4 regions of the Pseudomonas sp. GW822-FHT03F08 genome follow, and region 1 is predicted to be linked to each of the others. Evidence: predicted binding sites of a transcription regulator. Region 1 holds the regulator's gene; each other region holds the start of a gene.

What was found. The regulator sigma-54, encoded in region 1, starts transcription at its own class of promoters, with help from an activator protein. The targets are predictions, from matches to a motif close to ANTGGCATNNANNTTGCTNT.
Region 2: the regulator sigma-54 is predicted to act here: its motif matches at 1,003-1,022, upstream of glnA (glutamate--ammonia ligase).
Region 3: the regulator sigma-54 is predicted to act here: its motif matches at 2,546-2,565, upstream of flgB (flagellar basal body rod protein FlgB).
Region 4: the regulator sigma-54 is predicted to act here: its motif matches at 3,753-3,772, upstream of AC1RME_RS15525 (circularly permuted type 2 ATP-grasp protein).

Annotation. Positions count from the first base shown of each region.
Region 1 covers NZ_JBXANC010000012.1:36,648-41,785, forward strand. The annotation lists gene AC1RME_RS25820 (ZIP family metal transporter) at 1-381, shown strand, start outside; gene AC1RME_RS25825 (HPr family phosphocarrier protein) at 422-697, opposite strand; gene rapZ (RNase adapter RapZ) at 713-1,570, opposite strand; gene ptsN (PTS IIA-like nitrogen regulatory protein PtsN) at 1,573-2,037, opposite strand; gene hpf (ribosome hibernation-promoting factor, HPF/YfiA family) at 2,049-2,357, opposite strand; gene AC1RME_RS25845 (RNA polymerase factor sigma-54) at 2,431-3,924, opposite strand; gene lptB (LPS export ABC transporter ATP-binding protein) at 4,111-4,836, opposite strand; gene lptA (lipopolysaccharide transport periplasmic protein LptA) at 4,836-5,138, opposite strand, start outside.
Region 2 covers NZ_JBXANC010000004.1:403,801-408,938, reverse strand. The annotation lists gene glnA (glutamate--ammonia ligase) at 1-908, opposite strand, end outside; gene thiI (tRNA uracil 4-sulfurtransferase ThiI) at 1,237-2,691, shown strand; gene typA (translational GTPase TypA) at 2,831-4,651, shown strand; gene AC1RME_RS12270 (YkgJ family cysteine cluster protein) at 4,766-5,138, opposite strand, start outside.
Region 3 covers NZ_JBXANC010000006.1:66,007-71,144, reverse strand. The annotation lists gene flgA (flagellar basal body P-ring formation chaperone FlgA) at 1-474, opposite strand, end outside; gene AC1RME_RS16175 (chemotaxis protein CheV) at 557-1,489, shown strand; gene cheR (protein-glutamate O-methyltransferase CheR) at 1,537-2,364, shown strand; gene flgB (flagellar basal body rod protein FlgB) at 2,607-3,014, shown strand; gene flgC (flagellar basal body rod protein FlgC) at 3,018-3,461, shown strand; gene flgD (flagellar hook assembly protein FlgD) at 3,477-4,202, shown strand; gene flgE (flagellar hook protein FlgE) at 4,233-5,138, shown strand, end outside.
Region 4 covers NZ_JBXANC010000005.1:464,210-469,347, reverse strand. The annotation lists gene AC1RME_RS15555 (ankyrin repeat domain-containing protein) at 1-487, shown strand, start outside; gene AC1RME_RS15550 (hypothetical protein) at 578-1,108, shown strand; gene AC1RME_RS15545 (PLDc N-terminal domain-containing protein) at 1,180-1,371, shown strand; gene speE (polyamine aminopropyltransferase) at 1,508-2,383, shown strand; gene AC1RME_RS15535 (hypothetical protein) at 2,538-2,771, shown strand; gene AC1RME_RS15530 (ribonuclease E inhibitor RraB) at 2,982-3,329, shown strand; gene AC1RME_RS15525 (circularly permuted type 2 ATP-grasp protein) at 3,806-5,138, shown strand, end outside.

The sequences.
Region 1 (5,138 bases):
ATGGCCGTCGGTGTCTCCGCGGGCGGCGGCATGCCGGACGCTGACAGCCTGGCGATGGGCATCGCCTTGCAGGATGTGCCGGAAGGGTTGGTGATTGCGCTGGTGCTGGCCGGAGCAGGGATGTCGCGGGTCAAGGCGTTTCTGATCGGGGCGGCATCGGGGCTGGTCGAACCGGTGTTTGCACTGCTGTGTGCGTGGCTGGTCAGTCTGGCTGAATTGTTGTTGCCCCTCGGATTGGCGCTGGCGGCCGGGGCGATGTTGCTGGTGGTGACCCACGAAGTAATCCCGGAGTCGCGACGCAATGGTCACGACAAACTGGCGAGCCTGGGATTGTTGATCGGGTTCTGTCTGATGATGGTGATGGACACGGCGTTGGGATGAGAGGGGGGAGGGAAGCTTGCTCCCTCGCCACCAAAGGCTTTCAACCGCCTTCGTCGAAGTAGTTGTTGATCAGTGCCACCAAGGCATCCAGGGCTTCCTGTTCCTGATGCCCCTCGGTGCTCAGGAAGATTTTGGTGCCCTTGCCGGCAGCGAGCATCATCATCGCCATGATGCTTTTGCCATCTACCGTAGTTTCCGGGGTGCGACCCACTCTGATCGTGCAGTCGGGATACTGCCCCGCCACGCCAACGAACTTTGCCGACGCCCGGGCATGCAGGCCCAGCTTGTTGATGATTTCGATTTCCAGAGCAGGCATCGCGGTGTGAATCCTTTAGCTGAGGTCGCGGTGGCGAACCTGGACGTTCTTCAGGGTTTTCTGCAGGGCCTGACCCAGGCGTTCGGTCAGGTAGACGGAACGGTGATGTCCGCCGGTGCAGCCAATGGCAATGGTGACGTAGGCGCGATTGCTTGCAGCGAAGCGCGGCAGCCATTTGAACAGATACGCATAGATGTCCTGGAACATCTCTTCGACTTCCGGCTGTGCCGCCAGGTATTCGGCCACCGGCTCATCGAGCCCCGATTGCGCGCGTAATTCCGGTTTCCAGTACGGGTTGGGCAGGCAGCGTACATCGAACACCAGATCCGCATCCACCGGCATGCCGCGTTTGAAACCGAACGACTCCACCAGAAACGCCGTGCCCGGCTCCGGCTGGTTCAGCAGCCGCAGCTTGATGGTGTCGCGCAACTGGTACAGGTTCAGATTGGTGGTGTTGACCTTCAGGTCGGCCAGATCGGCGATCGGGCCCAGCAGGGCCGTTTCATCGTTGATGGCTTCCGCCAGCGAACGATTGGCGCTGCTCAGCGGGTGGCGACGACGGGTTTCCGAAAAGCGCTTGAGCAGGGTTTCTTCATCGGCGTCCAGATACAGGACGTCGCACTGGATGTGCCGGCTGCGGACCTCTTCAAGCAACTCCGGAAAGCGCGAGAGATGACTGGGCAGATTGCGCGCATCGATCGATACCGCGACCAGTGGCTGAGACAGTTCCGTATGAATCAGTGCGCGCTCCGCCAGTTCCGGGAGCAGGCCGGCAGGCAAATTGTCGATGCAGTAGTAGCCGTTGTCCTCGAGGACATCCAGAGCGGTACTTTTGCCCGAGCCGGAGCGGCCACTGACGATGATCAAGCGCATGTTTAGTGCCCGTTTTGCTCGTCCAGGACAACCTGATACAAGGCTTCGTTGGTGGTGGCGCGACGCAATTTTTCGCGTACGTCCTTGCGGTCGAGCATGCTGGCGATCTGGCGCAGCAGTTCCAGGTGCGCATCGGTGGCGGCTTCCGGGACCAGCAGCACGAACAGCAGGTCGACCGGTGCACCATCGATGGCGTCGAAATCGATGGGTGCTTCAAGGTGCATCAAGGCGCTGATGGGGGATTCGCAACCCTTGAGGCGGCAATGGGGAATGGCGATGCCGTTGCCAAAACCGGTCGAGCCGAGTTTTTCACGGGCAATCAGTGCCTCGAAGACATCTTGCATCTCCAGATCCGGTACTTCCCGGGCGATCAGGTTGGCAATTTGTTCGAGGGCTTTCTTTTTGCTGCCGCCCGGCACGTTCACGAGGGAACGGCCGGGGGTCAGGATGCTTTCAAGTCGGATCATGGGGGTGGGGGTTATCGACCGGTAGCGCCCTGAAGCAGGCTCTGGGTCTTTTCCTTATGCTTTTTGAGTTGTTTATCAAGCTTGTCGGTCAGCGCGTCGATCGCTGCGTACATATCGGTATGTTCCGCGTTTGCGACGACCTCGTTACCGGGAATATGCAGCGTGGCTTCGATTTTCTGCTTCAGCTTCTCGACGCACATCGTGACTTGCACGTTGGTGATCTTGTCGAAATGCCCCTCAAGCCTCTTGAGCTTTTGCTCAACGTACTCACGGAGAGGTTGGGTAACTTCCAGTTGGTGTCCACTGATGTTGACTTGCATACAGCTTCTCCTTCGTTGCCAGTGCATAAAGCGGCAGGCCGAAGAGCCTGCCACTGGAACGCTGTAACGTGGCTTACATCAACCGCTTGCGTTCGCTCGAAGGCGCGATCCCGAGGGATTCGCGGTACTTGGCGACGGTGCGGCGAGCCACCTGAATGCCTTGTGCCTCCAGTAAACCAGCGATCTTGCTGTCACTCAACGGCTTTTTCTGATTTTCCGCGGCAACCAGTTTCTTGATGATCGCGCGGATCGCCGTGGACGAGCATTCGCCGCCTTCGGAGGTGCTGACGTGGCTGGAGAAAAAGTATTTCAGTTCATAAATGCCCCGGGGGGTATGCATGAATTTTTGCGTGGTCACCCGGGAAATCGTCGACTCGTGCATGCCCACCGCTTCGGCGATGTCATGCAGCACGAGAGGCTTCATGGCTTCGTCGCCGTATTCAAGAAAGCCGCGCTGATGCTCGACGATCTGGGTGGCCACTTTCATCAGGGTTTCGTTGCGGCTCTGCAGGCTCTTGATGAACCAGCGGGCTTCCTGCAACTGATTGCGCATGAAGGTGTTGTCGGCGCTGGTGTCGGCGCGGCGCACGAAACCGGCGTACTGGGCGTTGACCCGCAGGCGCGGCACCGATTCCTGGTTCAGTTCGACCAGCCAGCGCTCGTTGTCCTTGCGTACGATGACGTCAGGCACCACGTACTCGGCTTCGGTGGACTCGATCTGCGAACCGGGGCGCGGGTTGAGGCTCTGCACCAGTTCGATGACCTGGCGCAATTCATCTTCCTTGAGCTTCATGCGGCGCATCAGCTGGCTGTAGTCGCGGCTGCCGAGCAGGTCGATGTAATCGGTGACCAGACGCTTGGCTTCCGCCAGCCAAGGGGTCTTGGCCGACAGCTGGCGCAATTGCAGCAGCAGGCATTCGCCCAGGTTGCGTGCGCCAATGCCGGCAGGTTCGAATTGCTGGATGCGGTGCAGGACGGCTTCGATCTCGTCCAGCTCGATGTCGAGCTCCGGATCGAAGGCGTCGAGAATTTCTTCGAGGGTTTCGTCGAGGTAGCCCTGATTGTTGATGCAGTCGATCAGGGTGACGGCGATCAGGCGATCGGTGTCAGACATCGGCGCCAGGTTCAACTGCCACAGCAGGTGGCTTTGCAGGCTCTCGCCGGCGGAGGTACGGGTGGTGAAGTCCCACTCGTCGTCATCGCTGCTCGGCAGGCTGCTGGCGCTGGTCTGGTAGACGTCTTCCCAGGCGGTGTCGACGGGGAGTTCGTTGGGGATTCGCTCGTTCCATTCGCCATCCTCTAGATTGTCGACCGTCGGTGCGGTCTCCTGATAGGAGGGTTCCTGGATCTCGGTGTTGGGCTTCTGTTCGGCGTTGTCGGCCATGGGATCGGAGTTGTCGAAGTCGTCGCCGTCTTCCTGGCGTTCGAGCATCGGATTGGATTCCAGAGCCTCCTGGATTTCCTGTTGCAGATCCAGGGTCGACAATTGGAGCAGGCGGATGGCCTGTTGCAGCTGCGGTGTCATCGTCAGCTGCTGGCCCATTCTCAAGACTAGCGATGGTTTCATGGCAGGGGCTTAACACCTTATTCGCCGGCGCTATGCGCCATCCACTACAGGGCGCCGAAGCGCCAAACTTAAGCAAATTATATGCCTGAAACTGTCGTGTTTGCCTAGAGCGCTGTAACAATAAAAGCGTATAAAAGTGCGCTTCAACGTTACAGCACCCGGACGGCTGGTCGAATGCTGTCGCGCTTACAGGCGGAACTCGTGACCCAGATACACTTCCTTCACCAGATCGTTGGCGAGGATGGTCGCGGAGTCGCCTTCGGCGATCAGTTGGCCGTCATTGACGATGTAGGCCGTTTCACAGATATCCAGCGTCTCGCGGACGTTGTGGTCGGTGATCAACACACCGATGCCCTTGGCCTTGAGGTGGTGAATGATCTGCTTGATGTCACCCACGGAGATCGGGTCGACACCGGCGAACGGTTCGTCGAGCAGGATGAACTTCGGTGCGGTGGCCAGTGCGCGGGCGATTTCCACCCGGCGACGCTCGCCACCGGACAGGCTCATGCCGAGGTTGTCGCGGATGTGGCTGATGTGGAACTCCTGCAGCAGGCTTTCCAGCTCCTTGCGACGACCGGCCTTGTCGAGCTCCTGACGGGTCTCGAGGATGGCCATGATGTTGTCGGCCACCGACAGTTTGCGAAAGATCGACGCTTCCTGCGGCAGATAGCCGATACCGGCCTTGGCGCGACCGTGCATCGGCTGGTGGCTGACATCCAGGTCGTCGATCAGCACGCGACCCTGATCGGCCTGCACCAGGCCGACGATCATGTAGAAGCAGGTGGTCTTGCCGGCGCCGTTGGGGCCGAGCAGTCCGACGATCTGACCGCTGTCGATCGACAGGCTGACATCGCGCACGACCTGGCGGCTTTTATAGGCCTTGGCCAGGTGCTGAGCTTTCAGAGTTGCCATTACTGGGATTTCTCGTCGGTTTTCTTCTTCGGCTGGATCACCATGTCAATGCGCGGACGCGCTTCGGTGACCTTGTTGCCGGTGGCACGACCCGCGCTGGCCAGCTTTTTCACCGTGTCATAGACGATTTTCTCGCCCTGAGTGGTGTTGTTGTCCTTGTCGACGACTTTCGCCTTGTCGATCAGCACAACGCGGTTTTGCGCGGCGTGGTACTGGATGGTCACGCCCCAGCCCTGTACAGGTTTGGTGTCGCCAGCCGTCTGCAACTGCTCGAAGTAGGCAAGGTTGCCCACCGAGGTCAC
Region 2 (5,138 bases), on a different contig from region 1:
TTGATGATACCGCCGATGAAGTACAGGGCGGTTTCGGACAGGCCGGCATAGCCTTCGCCAGCGAAGGTGTTCTTGCCATCTTTGGCGATGGACATGTGAACGTGCATACCCGAACCGTTATCGCCGTACAGAGGCTTCGGCATGAAGGTCGCGGTGCGGCCATAGGCATCGGCCACGTTGTGTACAACGTATTTCAGAGTCTGAACTTCGTCAGCTTTCTTCACCAGGGTGTTGAACTTGACACCAATTTCGTTTTGACCGGCAGTTGCCACTTCGTGGTGGTGAACTTCAACGGTCTGACCCATCTCTTCCAGTGCGTTGCACATGGCGGTACGGATTTCGTGGTCGTGGTCGAACGGCGGAACCGGGAAGTAGCCGCCTTTCACGCCTGGACGGTGGCCTTTGTTGCCGCCTTCCACGTCCTGGTCGGACATCCACGAGCCTTGCTCGGAGTAGATCTTGAACATCGAGCCGGAGATGTCGGACTTGAACTTCACTTCGTCGAAGATGAAGAACTCAGGCTCTGGACCGGCGAAAACGGTGTCACCGATACCGGTGGTCTTCAGATATTCCTCGGCACGGTGGGCGATGGCGCGCGGGTCGCGATCGTAGCCTTGCATGGTCGACGGTTCGATGATGTCGCAGACCAGGATCAGGGTCGGCTCTTCGGTGAACGGGTCGAGAACGGCGGTTTCGTCGTCCGGCAGCAGGATCATGTCGGAGGCTTCGATGCCTTTCCAGCCAGCGATGGAGGAACCGTCGAACATCTTGCCAACTTCGAAGAAGTCGTCTTCCAGCGCATCGCGAGCCGGCATGGTCACGTGGTGCTGAGTGCCTTTGGTGTCCGTGAAGCGCAGATCAATCCACTTGACGTCATGATCTTTGATGAGTTGAACCGACTTCGACATAGTGTCCTCCGGGTGGCTTAGGGCTGGTAGTGGATGCCCTTAAATGTTGGTGATGCCGGCGCGAATACTCTGCCAAGGCAACCTGCCTCACAAGGGAGCAAATTGCATGCCAGTGCCCCAGCATGGGTTTTTTGCCCCAAATTCACGCTTATAAAGGTGCGAAGTGCATAAAGGGTGAAAATCTCGCCCTTTAATGTAGCGCTTTAAGTCGAAAATGACCCGTTTTGGTGCATGCAAAACCTTCTGCACATTAACTGGTTAAACCTTGAGCAATTTCCGCTATAATCCGCGCCCCCCTTTTTCGGCTGGCCCTGCGCGCGCTGTTTTCATGAAACTAATCGTAAAAGTCTTCCCCGAGATCACCATCAAAAGCCGACCTGTCCGGACGAAATTCATCCGCCAGCTGGCCAAGAACATCCGCACCGTGCTCCGCGACCTGGACCCGGCCGTGGTGGTGAACGGTGTGTGGGACAATCTCGAGCTGGAAACCCGCGTTACCGACCCCAAGGCCCTGAAAGAGATGGGCGAGCGCCTGACCTGCATGCCGGGTATCGCGCACTTTCTGCAGATCGACGAGTACCCGCTGGGCGACTTCGACGACATCACCGAGAAGTGCAAAGAGCACTACGGCGATGCACTGGCCGGGAAGATTTTCTCGGTGCGCTGCAAACGTGCGGGCAAGCATGCGTTCAGCTCGATGGACGTCGAAAAATACGTCGGCAGCAAGCTGCGCCGTGAGTGCGGTGCTGCCGGAATCGACTTGAAACAGCCGGAAATCGAAGTCCGCATCGAAGTTCGCGACAAACGGTTGTTCGTGATCCACAGCCAGCACAATGGCATCGGCGGCTACCCGCTCGGTGCGCTGGAGCAGACGCTGGTATTGATGTCCGGCGGCTTTGACTCGACGGTTGCCGCCTACCAGATCATGCGTCGCGGCCTGATGGCGCACTTCTGCTTCTTCAATCTGGGCGGTCGTGCCCACGAATTGGGCGTGATGGAAGTCGCGCATTTCATCTGGAAGAAGTACGGCAGCTCGCAACGCGTGCTATTTGTCAGTGTTCCGTTCGAAGAAGTGTTGGGCGAAATTCTCGGCAAAGTCGATAACAGTCATATGGGCGTCGTATTGAAGCGTATGATGTTGCGCGCGTCCTCGGCCATCGCCGAGCGTCTGCACATTGATGCGCTGGTCACCGGCGAGGCGATCTCCCAGGTGTCGAGCCAGACGCTGCCGAACCTGTCGGTGATCGATTGCGTGACCGACAAACTGGTCCTGCGTCCGCTGATCGTCGCCCACAAGCAGGACATCATCGACACGGCCAACGAGATCGGCACCGCCGATTTCGCCCGGCACATGCCGGAGTACTGCGGGGTCATTTCGGTCAATCCGAAGACCGCCGCCAAGCGTGGTCGCGTTGAGCACGAAGAGCAGGAATTCGACATGGCGGTGCTTGAGCGTGCGCTCGCAAACGCCAGACTGGTGCCGATCGATCGGGTGATCGACGAATTGGGCCAGGATTTGCAAATCGAAGAAGTCAGCGAAGCACTGGCCGGCCAGATCGTCATCGACATCCGTCACCCGGATGCCGCCGAGGATGAGCCGCTGGAGCTCGAGGGCATAGAAGTACAGACGATGCCGTTCTACGCAGTGAACGCTCGTTTCAAGGAGCTGGATCCGACTCGCCAGTACCTGCTGTATTGCGACAAAGGCGTGATGAGTCGCCTGCATGCTCACCATTTGCTCAGTGAGGGGCATGCCAATGTGCGCGTTTATCGACCGAGCTAAGTGCCCGGGGCTGTTTGCCTGTGGCCTGCGTCACCGGCCCCCCGACACCGCCGTCAAGCTGTAACGGCCATGCCGGACACTACTGCTAATCGCTGCCAAGACTTGTCAGCAAACCGAATCCTCTGATCGAGATACACAAGTGATCGAAAATCTACGCAACATCGCCATCATTGCCCACGTTGACCATGGTAAAACCACCCTGGTAGACAAACTCCTGCGTCAATCCGGCACTCTGGAGCGCAACGAGCTCAACGACGAGCGCGTGATGGACTCCAACGACCAGGAAAAAGAGCGCGGCATTACCATTCTGGCGAAAAACACCGCCATCAACTGGAACGGCTACCACATCAACATCGTGGACACCCCGGGCCACGCCGACTTCGGCGGCGAAGTTGAGCGCGTAATGTCCATGGTTGACTCCGTGCTGCTGCTGGTCGACGCTCAAGACGGCCCTATGCCGCAAACCCGTTTCGTGACCAAGAAGGCTTTCGAAGCCGGCCTGCGTCCAATCGTGGTTATCAACAAGGTTGACCGTCCGGGCGCGCGTCCTGATTGGGTTCTGGACCAGATCTTCGATCTGTTCGACAACCTGGGCGCAACCGAAGAACAACTGGACTTCCAGGTTGTTTACGCTTCGGCCCTGAACGGCATCGCCGGTCTGGACCACACCGCCATGGCGGAAGACATGACCCCGCTGTACCAAGCGGTTGTCGACCACGTTCCAGCGCCTGCTGTTGACCGTGACGGCCCGTTCCAGATGCAGATCTCCGCTCTGGACTACAACAGCTTCCTGGGTGTTATCGGTGTTGGCCGTATCGCTCGTGGTCGCGTCAAGCCGAACACTCCGGTTGTCGCTATCGACGCCAACGGCAAGCGCCGCAACGGCCGTATCCTGAAGCTGATGGGTCACCACGGTCTGCACCGCATCGACGTTGAAGAAGCAGCGGCCGGCGACATCGTCTGCATCAGCGGTTTCGACGAGCTGTTCATCTCCGACACCCTGTGTGACATCAACACCGTCGAGGCGATGAAGCCTCTGACCGTTGACGAGCCAACCGTTTCCATGACCTTCCAGGTAAACGACTCGCCTTTCTGCGGTAAAGAAGGCAAGTTCGTGACCTCCCGTAACATCAAGGATCGTCTGGACAAAGAGCTGCTGTACAACGTTGCACTGCGCGTTGAAGAAGGCGACTCGGCTGACAAGTTCAAGGTTTCCGGCCGTGGTGAGCTGCACCTCTCGGTACTGATCGAAACCATGCGTCGCGAAGGCTTCGAGCTGGCCCTGGGCCGTCCTGAAGTGATCATCCGTGAAGTTGACGGCGTGAAGCAGGAACCGTTCGAAAACGTAACCATCGACATCCCTGAAGAATCCCAGGGCAAGGTCATGGAAGAGATGGGTCTGCGTAAAGGCGACCTGAGCAACATGGTGCCGGATGGCAAGGGCCGTGTTCGTCTGGAATACAACATCCCTGCTCGCGGTCTGATCGGTTTCCGTAACCAGTTCCTGACCCTGACCAACGGTGCTGGCATCCTGACCTCGATCTTCGATCGTTACGCTCCAGTGAAGTCGGGCCACATGTCCGGCCGTCAGAACGGCGTTCTGGTTTCGGTTGAAACCGGCAAGGCGCTGACCTACTCCCTGGAAACCCTGCAGGCTCGTGGCAAGCTGTTCGTAGAACACGGCCAGGAGATCTACAACGGTCAGATCGTTGGTCAGAACTCCCGCGACAACGACCTGGGTGTAAACCCAACCAAAGGCAAGAAGCTCGACAACATGCGTGCTTCGGGTAAAGACGAAACCATCGCTCTGGTTCCACCTGTTCGCTTCACCCTGGAACAGGCTCTGGAATACATCCAGGAAGACGAGCTGTGCGAAGTTACTCCTAAGTCCATCCGTCTTCGCAAGAAGATCCTGGACGAAAGCGAGCGTACCCGCGCTGCCAAGAAAGCCAAGGCGTAATTTAGCCCAGGCTTAAAAAAACGCCCCCGGTCGAGAGACCGGGGGCGTTTTTGTTTGTCCGGGTTTTTTTGATGTCTCGTTCCCACGCAAGGCGTGGGAATGATCAAGGGCAGATCAGAACTTCTCGATCGCCCGGAAATTCTGCACCCGCTCCACTTCCTTCGGCTTGTACGCGCAATACCCCGGACGCGGGCCGATTTTCGGGTGGTTGCGGCAGGTGTCCGGGCGCTTGTCATAAATGGTGCACAGCCGGCTCTTACGATCCAGGTAGTAGCAATCGTTGTTGCTCATGCGTTGCAGGGTGAAGATCCCCGACTTCTGGTTGAAGCGTTCCACCAGGCCTTCCTTTTGCAGGCGCTTGGCGATGTTCTTCGGCGGGTCGCCCAGTTCGAATTCGTCGACCACACCGATGCGCACCAGATCCTTGATCTTGACCTCGACCGGCAGCGTGCAGCAGCTGGACATGCACGAACCGCACATCGGGGCC
Region 3 (5,138 bases), on a different contig from region 1:
GATCAGGCTCACATCATGCTCGCGCAGGGTCACGTCCTGAGGCTCGATGATGCCGGCGCGCTTGAGCGGGCGAGTGGTGGTCACGACCGGGCGAAACAGGCGGACTTGAGCGGGTACGAACACGGTCCAGGGGGAGGCGCCTTCGCAGCGAACCTTGACGGTTACGCGCCCCAAAGGACGTGCCGGGCTCTCCAGCGACGCTGTCAATTCCTTGTCGCACATAGGCATGTGCATGCGCGGATCGAGCTGCTTGACCTCGATTTCATAACGCCCTTCCGTTTGACTGGTAGCCAGATAGTCTTCTACGGTGAATTCAAGAAAGCCCTGAGTGACGCCGATAAGCATGTCAGGCAAGGTAACCGCATCAGCAATGGCAGGGCTGCCCGCGAAAAACAGGCAAGCGGCAGACACCGCGCAAAGTCCTCTGCGAAGGGGGGATGTCAGGCGTCGGAAAAATGTCGTTTGAATGTTCATAAGAGTTAAAAAGCAAGCGCCGTGCCGTTTAGCAATGAATGTGCGTCGCAACAACACTTGGCGTTGGTGTAGGAGTCTGGGCATGGCTGGTGTAATGGATTCGGTGAACCAGCGCACGCAACTGGTGGGGCAGAATCGCCTGGAGCTGTTGTTGTTCCGTCTCGACGGCCAGCAACTCTACGGGATCAACGTGTTCAAGGTTCGGGAAGTGCTGCAGTGCCCGCAACTGACGCTGATGCCCAAGTCCAGTCCTGTCGTGTGCGGGGTGGCGAATATCCGGGGGGCGACCATTCCGATCCTTGATCTGGCAATGGCAACCGGCTCCGGGGCGTTGAAAGACAAGAACAGTCCGTTCGTGATCATCACGGAATACAACACCAAGACCCAGGGTTTCCTGGTGCGCTCGGTGGAACGTATCGTCAACATGAACTGGGAAGAGATCCATCCGCCACCCAAGGGGACCGGTCGTGATCATTACCTGACCGCTGTGACTCGGGTGGACAATCAGTTAGTCGAAATCATCGACGTCGAGAAGGTGCTGGCGGAAGTCGCACCGACACCGGAAGCGATTTCGGTCGGCGTGGTGGATGTCGAGACTCAGAGCAAGGCGCTGTCTCTGCGGGTGCTGACGGTCGATGACTCGTCGGTGGCGCGCAAGCAGGTGACGCGTTGCCTGCAGACGGTTGGCGTTGAAGTGGTGGCGCTGAACGACGGCAAGCAGGCGCTGGATTACCTGCGCAAGCTGGTCGATGAGGGCAAGAAGCCGGAAGAAGAGTTCCTGATGATGATCTCCGACATCGAAATGCCGGAGATGGACGGGTACACCCTGACGGCCGAAATCCGCAGCGACCCTCGCATGCAAAAGCTTCATATCATCCTGCATACTTCGTTGTCGGGTGTGTTCAACCAGGCGATGGTCAAGAAGGTCGGTGCCGATGACTTCCTGGCCAAATTCCGTCCTGATGACCTGGCATCCCGGGTAGTCGACCGGATCAAAGCAGCAGATATCAGCTAGGGACTTTTCGTCCCTGGCGATCAACACGATTTAAGAGGCGGCATCATTTGTCTACGGGTAATTTGGATTTCGAACAGTTCCGGGTCTTCCTGGAAAAAGCCTGTGGCATTTTGCTCGGTGAAAACAAGCAGTACCTGGTCTCGAGCCGTCTCAACAAACTGATGGAGCAGCAAGGCATCAAGTCCCTGGGTGAGCTGGTACAGCGCATCCAGACCCAGCCGCGCAGCGGTTTGCGCGAGCAGGTGGTCGATGCCATGACGACCAACGAAACCCTGTGGTTTCGCGACACCTATCCGTTTGAAGTCTTGAAGAACAAGGTGCTGCCCGAAGCGATCAAGGCTGCTCCCAACCAGCGTCTGCGGATCTGGTCGGCGGCGTGCTCGTCGGGTCAGGAACCCTATTCGCTGTCGATGTCGATCGACGAGTTCGAACGGACCAACATCGGTCAGTTGAAAATGGGCGTACAGATCGTTGCCACGGATCTGTCCGGCAGCATGCTGACCAACTGCAAGACCGGCGAGTACGACAGCCTGGCGATCGGTCGCGGCTTGTCCGCCGATCGTCTGCAGCGCTACTTCGACCCGAAAGGGCCGGGGCGCTGGGTGATCAAGGCGCCGATCAAGAACCGGGTGGAGTTCCGCTCGTTCAACTTGCTCGACAGCTACGCAAGCCTTGGCAAGTTCGACATCGTGTTCTGCCGCAACGTGCTGATCTACTTCTCCGCCGAGGTGAAGAAAGACATCCTGTTGCGTATCCACAGCACGCTGAAGCCGGGCGGTTATCTGTTCCTCGGCGCTTCCGAAGCGCTGAACGGTTTGCCGGACCATTACCAGATGGTCCAGTGCAGCCCGGGGATCATTTACCAGGCGAAGTGATTGGCACCGGCAACACAAAAAAACGGGAGTCCTCAGGGGCTCCCGTTTTTTTATGCCTGGCCGTTTTTGCAGGGACGGCAAGCGGCAGAAAAGCGGCATCCGGCGGAAACCCGTTGCCGCTTTTCTGGCATTGCCGTATTGCCGATCACCTGCAAAGCCCCGGAATCCGGGGCTTTTTAAAACTGGCACGACGCTTGCTATAACCCAGTTACGAAAAACCCGGTCACCTGAAGGTTCCCGACATGAGCATCAGCTTCGATAAAGCGCTCGGAATTCACGAAAAAGCCCTGGGCTTCCGCGCCCAGCGTGCCGAAGTCCTGGCCAACAACATCGCCAACGCCGACACCCCGAACTACAAGGCTCGGGATCTGGAGTTCTCCAAAGTGCTCGAGGCACAGAGCCAGAAGAATGCCAACGGCACTATCGCCCTGAACATGACCAACAGCCGTCACATCGAAGCTGAAGGTCTGGGCAATGGCGACGAGTCGCTGATGTATCGCACGCCGATGCAGCCGTCGATCGACCAGAACACCGTTGATGCCCAGCTGGAACAGTCGAACTACGCGGAAAACGCCGTCGGCTTCCAGGCCAGCTTCACGCTGCTCAACAGCAAATTCAAAGGGCTGGTTTCAGCCCTGCGCGGAGAGTAATCCATGTCCCTGTCCAGCGTTTTCAACATTGCCGGCAGCGGCATGAGCGCACAGACCACGCGTTTGAACACCGTGGCTTCGAACATCGCCAACGCCGAAACCGTCTCGTCGAGCATCGACCAGACCTATCGCGCCCGTCACCCGGTGTTCGCCACCATGTTCCAGGGCGGCCAGAGCGGCGGCAGCAACTCGCTGTTCCAGAACCAGGACGCGGCCGGCCAGGGCGTGCAGGTCATGGGCGTGGTCGAAGACCAGAGCAACCTCGAAGCGCGCTACGAGCCGAACCATCCGGCCGCCGACGCCAAGGGCTACGTCTACTACCCGAACGTCAACGTGGTGGAAGAAATGGCTGACATGATTTCCGCGAGCCGTTCGTTCCAGACCAACGCCGAAATGATGAACACGGCCAAAACCATGATGCAGAAGGTACTGACCCTCGGTCAGTAATAAGGGGCGACTGCCATGAGTGTTTCCGATACCACCAGCAGCCTGAGCATGAAGGACATCCTGGCGAACTCGTCGAAAAAGACCAGTTCGACAACCGATGGCATTGCTTCGGCCACTAACAGTTCCACCGGCGGCCAGGCCCTGGGCAAGGACGCGTTCCTGCAATTGCTGGTAACCCAGCTGAAAAACCAGAACCCGCTCGACCCGCAGGACAACAGCGCATTCGTTGCCCAGTTGGCGCAGTTCAGCAGCCTCGAGGGTATTACTACCCTCAACAGCACCGTGAGTTCGCTGGCCGGCAATTACAACTCGTCGCAAGCCCTGCAGGCTTCTTCGCTGGTCGGTCGCAACGTGATCGTGCAGACCAACTCGGTCCAGCTCGACGATCCGAGCAAAGGCATGACCGGTTCGGTCACCGTTCCGTCGTCGATTGCCGGCGGCACCGTCAGTATCACCGACAGCAGCGGCACGATTGTTCGCACCCTCGATCTGGGCAGTCGCGCCGCAGGCGCCGCGAGCTTCACCTGGGACGGCAAGGACAAGGACGGCAATCTGGTCAAGACCGGTACCTATACCGTCAAGGCCAACGCATCGATCAACGGCACCGCGACCGATATGGCGACCTACCTGCCGGCCACCGTCACCAGCGTGACGATCAGCCAGACCGGCGGCGAGCTGATGCTCAACCTGTCCGGCAAGGGCACCGTTGCCCTGTCCAAAGTACAAACCATTGGTATATAGAGCCGACTAACCGGCACAAAGGAGTGGAATATGTCTTTCAATATCGGCCTTAGCGGTCTCTATGCAGCCAACAAGCAACTGGACGTGACCGGCAACAACATCGCCAACGTCGCGACCGCCGGTTTCAAATCGTCCCGCGCAGAATTCGAAGACGTCTACTCGGCGACTCGCCTGGGTAGCGGCAGCAAGGTCATCGGCAACGGCGTGCGCCTGGCCAACGTTTCCCAGCAGTTCACCCAGGGTGACATCAACAACACCGGTAACGTGCTGGACATGGGCATCAACGGCTCCGGTTTCTTCACCATGAGCAACAACGGCTCGATTTCCTATACCCGTGCCGGTACGTTCAAGGTCGACGACAAGGGTTTCATCACCAACACCGACTACACCTCGCGCCTGCAAGGTTATGGTGTGGATGCCAACGGCAAGGTCATCAACGGCGTACTGACCGACCTGAAGATCGACACCTCGAACCTGGCGCCGAAGTCCACTTCGCTGGTGACTTCGACCATCAACCTGAACTCGACCGCTCCGGTGATCGACGACACGGTTCCAGCCGGCAAATTCGACCCGACCAACCTGGCGACCTACACCAAGTCGTTCAGCACCCCGATCTATGACAGCCAGGGCAACATGCACCCGATGGATCAGTACGTGGTGAAAACCGGTGCCAACACCTGGAAGGTCTACACCCTGGTCGACGGTCGCAACCCGGACGCTACCGGCAGTGATCCGAAAACCACCGCCCCGGTGCCTTCGACCATGACCTTCGACTCTGCTGGCAAGCTGACTCAGGTCAGCACTCTGCCTGGTCCGGTGATCAGCAGTGACCTGAAGATCACCGGTTGGGTACCAGGCAATGTCGTCAACGGCACCTTCAAGCCTAACGGTGCAGCAGCAAACCCGGCCGGCATCACCATTTCGATGGCCAGTACC
Region 4 (5,138 bases), on a different contig from region 1:
AGAAGCTGCCGAATTCACCGAGCAGGTATTCAACAAGGCGCGCGACGGCGATGCGGCGATGCTGGATCGCCTGATCACTGCCGGTCTGCCGGTCAACCTGACCAACAGCAAGGGCGACACCCTGTTGATGCTCGCCAGTTACTACGGTCACGTAGATGCGGTGCAAGTGCTGCTCAAGCACAAGGCCGACCCGGAACAACGCAACGGCAACGGCCAGAGCCCGATTGCCGGCGCGGCGTTCAAGGGTGACCTGGCCGTGGTCAAGGCATTGGTGGCCGGTGGGGCGCAGATTGAAGGCGCTTCCTTCGACGGCCGCACGGCGCTGATGATGGCGGCGATGTTCAACCGGGTTGAAATTGTCGAGTTCCTGATCGACCAGGGCGCGGACCCGAAAGCCAAGGACGCCAACGGCATCACCGCGCTGGACGCGGCCCGCACCATGGGCGCTGTGGACACCACCGCGCAGCTGGAAAAACTGCTGGGCTGAACCGTCGGGCCGGAACCCGCTCTGTGGCGAAGGCGAGAATGCGCTATCCTTCGCGCCCTCAAAATTCTCTTCGTCACAGGATCCGCCCCCATGAAAGCCGCACTCGCCGAACTCATCAGCAAAATCAGCTCCGGCTGCATGGGCGACGACGAGATTCAGAAGGTCGCTGATGAAGCGGCGCAGGCCTACGCCGATGCCGACGCTTTTCTGACCGCCAATCCGGACATCAACTACGACGACACTTTCCCGATTCCTTTGGGCGAATGGGTCGTGGTCGGCAGTCTGCCGGAAACCGTTCTGTTCCAGGCCGACACCTACGTTGACCTGTTCGCGCAGATCGTGGCTTCGTTCGGCCCGGGCGTGGAGTTCAACCTCAAGCCCAAGCAACTGGCCAAGACCGAAGCGCTGACCGCACTCAACCGCATCCAGGTGCAGATGAGCAGCATGAACAAGGAAAACGGCGGCTACACGCTGATGAACTTCAGCCAGTTGCTCGACGACGAACTGCAAGTGGTGCTGGTCTACGGCAACGACGTGCCGCGCGTGCTGGAACTGTGTGCCGAAGTCGGCATCGCCGCTGCGCCGTCGCTGGAAGCCTTGAAGGTCGCCGTTCACGTCTGAGCGCAATAAAAGGGAACCCTGCGCGCGACCGTCTATCCTAAAAGTGCATGCCACTATTCTGGAGTGACACCATGGGTTCCACGTTCAACGGCCTGATCGGCCTGATCATTCTTGCCCTCGACATCTGGGCGATCATCAACGTGCTGAAAAGCGGTGCCGAGACCGGGATGAAAATCCTCTGGGTGCTGTTGATCATCTTCCTGCCGGTGCTGGGCCTGATCATCTGGGCGATTGCCGGGCCGCGGGGCAATGTGCGGATCTGACCGTTCGCGCCAATGGATTGTGCCGGGCCGATGAAGTGAGGTTCGACCTGTCATCTTCGGCAACGTAGAATGCGCGCCTTTCCCGGGCAATCGAACCTGACGATTGGCGCCCGCGCATTCATCGGAGCACTTCACCATGACCGTCACCAAGACCAGCGAATACCTGGAAACCCTCTACGAAGGCTACGGCCAGCGTTTTCGCATGGAAAAACTGCTGCACGAAGTGCGCACCGAACACCAGCACCTGGTGATCTTCCAGAACCCGCGCATGGGCCGGGTGATGGCGCTGGACGGCGTGATCCAGACCACCGAAGCCGATGAATTCATCTACCACGAAATGCTCACCCACGTGCCGATCCTCGCCCACGGCACCGCCAAGCGCGTGCTGATCATCGGCGGCGGCGACGGCGGCATGCTGCGCGAAGTGACCAAGCACGCCAGCGTCGAGCACATCACCATGGTCGAAATCGACGGCACCGTGGTCGACATGTGCAAGGAATTCCTGCCGAACCACTCCAAGGGCGCCTACGACGACCCACGCCTGAACCTGGTGATCGACGACGGCATGCGCTTCGTCGCAACCACCACTGAAAAGTTCGACGTGATCATTTCCGACTCCACCGACCCGATCGGCCCGGGCGAAGTGCTGTTCTCGGAAAACTTCTACCAGGCCTGCCACCGCTGCCTGAACGAGGGCGGCATCCTCGTGACCCAGAACGGCACACCGTTCATGCAGATCGAAGAAGTGAAAACCACCGCCGGTCGCCTGCGCAGCCTGTTCCCGGACTGGCACTTCTATCAGGCGGCCGTGCCGACCTACATCGGCGGTTCGATGACCTTCGCCTGGGGCTCGACCAACCCGGCCTACCGCAAACTGAGCCGTGAAACCCTGCAACAGCGCTTCATCGGCAGCGGCATCGTCACCCGTTACTACAACCCGGAAATCCACATCGGCGCCTTCGCCCTGCCGCAATACGTGCTGCAAGCGGTGAACAAGCCAAGCAACGACTGATCACTCAGCCGTTATCACTGCGGGAGCGAGCGGCTTCGTTCCCGCAGATGAAATGTTTTTCATGTTTCATCGGTGTAAAGCTTTTGAACGATCAATCCTGACAAAAGTCGAGATAGATATGAGCCCATTTGCGGGTTTGTTCGAGGAGGCACCAATGCAAAAGTGGAAAGTCACTTTCGTGGATGATCACGGTGAAATTGTCGATGAAATCTTCGAGCGCGCGGAATGCCCCAGCGACGATGAGGCCGCTCGATTGATCAAGGAACGACTCCTTCCTGTCGTCGCCGCACTGGATCTGAACGATCTGGAAGGGCGCACCTCCGATGCAGGCGCCAAAAGCCTGAAAACCCAGAACAGCATCGAAATCCGCAGCATCACGCCCATCTGAAAATCTTCTTGTCCGTAACGCACCAGGCCTTGGCAGCGGCTCTATCTTGGGGCTACTCTGCAAGCGAGATCAGCGAACGGATCGCTAAGGTCTGGTCTTGTCAGCTACATGCTTGTTTCCCGCCGGCAACACGGTTGTCGTAGCGCTTGAGCCGTTCGGCCAGGTGCAGGGAATACGGAAAGTCTATCCATCTATGCGAGGGGGACGTTCATGAGCACAGCCTATCAAGAAGACATCAGCAGCAGCGTGCTGCGCCGCATGAAAGAAGGCGGTTTCGATTTTTCCCGGTTCCATCCCATCGAGTTCTACGCCATTTTCCCGGACGAGGAGCGGGCGCGCAGGGCGGCAGGCAAGTTTCGCGGTGAATCCATCAATGCCCAGGTCAGTGCGCGCGACGACGGCGCGTGGTCCCTGGAATTGAGCAAGGTGATGTACGCAACCTACGACGACATTGGCGATTTCGAACAGGGCTTTTCGGCGGTGGTCGAGCCACTGGGCGGCATCATCGAAGGCTGGGGCGTGAAGCAGGAGGTGCGCAACCGCCATCGTTTGAACTGATAACCCTCGCAACACGTCGAGCAACGGCTGACCTTCGGGTCGGCCGTTGTCGTTTCTGGACCCTGAACATCGCCCGGCAAAACCCTGAAACAAGAATCCGGCGCAAAAAAAAGCCACCGGGAGAGGTGGCTGAAAGGGAAGACCGGAAGGAGAGGAAACCGGTCAGAGTTACGGCCGGTAGGGCTGCCAGGGCAAGCCGGATCAGTTGGGCTGCGCACTTCGTCAGGGACGTTTCGCAGCGGATGTGCGGATTATCCGCAGGCGCCGCCGGGCAGTGAAATCAACTCTGACTATGCTGGTGATAGGCGACTGCACTGCGTCGCAATGAGGCGGGGGCGATCAGGTTGGGGCATTTGCCGCACAGGAATGGTGCGGTGTTTGTGGCGTGAATATCCAACCGATTGAAATCAAAGCGTTTATGCCGATGGCACGGGCCTTGCGAAGGCCTGTATGTCCGGGGTGACAAGGAGTACGGCATGATCCGCACCTATTTTGATGAAATGTACGATGCCGGCGGCCAGGTCCGCCCGCATTACCGGGAGTTTGCCCGCTGGCTGGCCGATACGCCTGACGAGCTGTTGGCCCAGCGGCGACGCGAGGCCGATCTGCTGTTCCATCGTGCCGGGATCACTTTCACGCTCTACGGGGACGAGCAAGGGACAGAACGCCTGATTCCCTTCGACACCATTCCGCGCAGCATTCCCGCCAGCGAGTGGCGGATCGTCGAGCGCGGCTGCATCCAGCGCGTCAAGGCGTTGAACATGTTCCTCGCCGACCTCTATCACGAGCAGCGCATCATCAAGGCCGGGATCATTCCCGCCGAGCAGGTGCTGGCCAACGAGCAATACCAGTTGGCGATGCAGGGGCTGGATCTGCACCGCGATATCTATTCGCACATCTCTGGCGTCGATCTGGTGCGCGACGGCGACGGCACGTATTACGTGCTCGAGGACAACCTGCGCACGCCCAGCGGCGTGAGCTACATGCTCGAAGACCGCAAGATGATGATGCGCCTGTTCCCCGAGCTGTTCGCGGCCCAGCGCATCGCCCCGATCGACCATTACCCGAACCTGCTGCTCGACACCCTGAAAAGCTCAAGCCCCATCGACGACCCGAGTGTGGTGGTGCTGACACCGGGGCGGTTCAACAGCGCGTTTTTCGAGCATGCGTTTCTGGCCCGGGAAATGGGCGTCGAGCTGGTCGAAGGTGCCGATCTGTTCGTGCGCGACGACAAGGTCTTCATGCGCACCACCGATGGCCCGAAAGCGGTGGACGTGATCTACCGCCGGCTCGACGACGCCTTCCTCGATCCGTTGGCGTTCCGCCCGGATTCGATGCTCGGCGTGCCGGGACTGTTGTCGTCGTATCGCTCCGGCAATGTGGTGCTGGCCAATGCGATCGGCACCGGCGTGGCGGACGATAAGTCGGTGTATCCGTTCGTCACCGAGATGATCCGTTTCTACCTTGATGAAGAGCCGATCCTGAAGAACGTGCCGACGTGGCAATGCCGCAATCCGTCTGAACTTTCCCATGTGCTGGCCAATCTTCCGGATCTGGTGGTCAAGGAAACCCAGGGCTCCGGCGGCTACGGAATGCTCGTGGGGCCGGCGGCAACAACGGCGGAAATCGATGCGTTCCGCGAGCGGATCAAGGCCAAGCCCCACGCGTACATCGCGCAACCGACGCTGTCGCTGTCGACCTGTCCGACCTTTGTCGAAAACGGCATTGCGCCGCGCCATATCGACCTGCGCCCGTTCGTATTGTCCGGCCGCGAAACCCGGGTTGTGCCCGGCGGTTTGACCCGTGTCG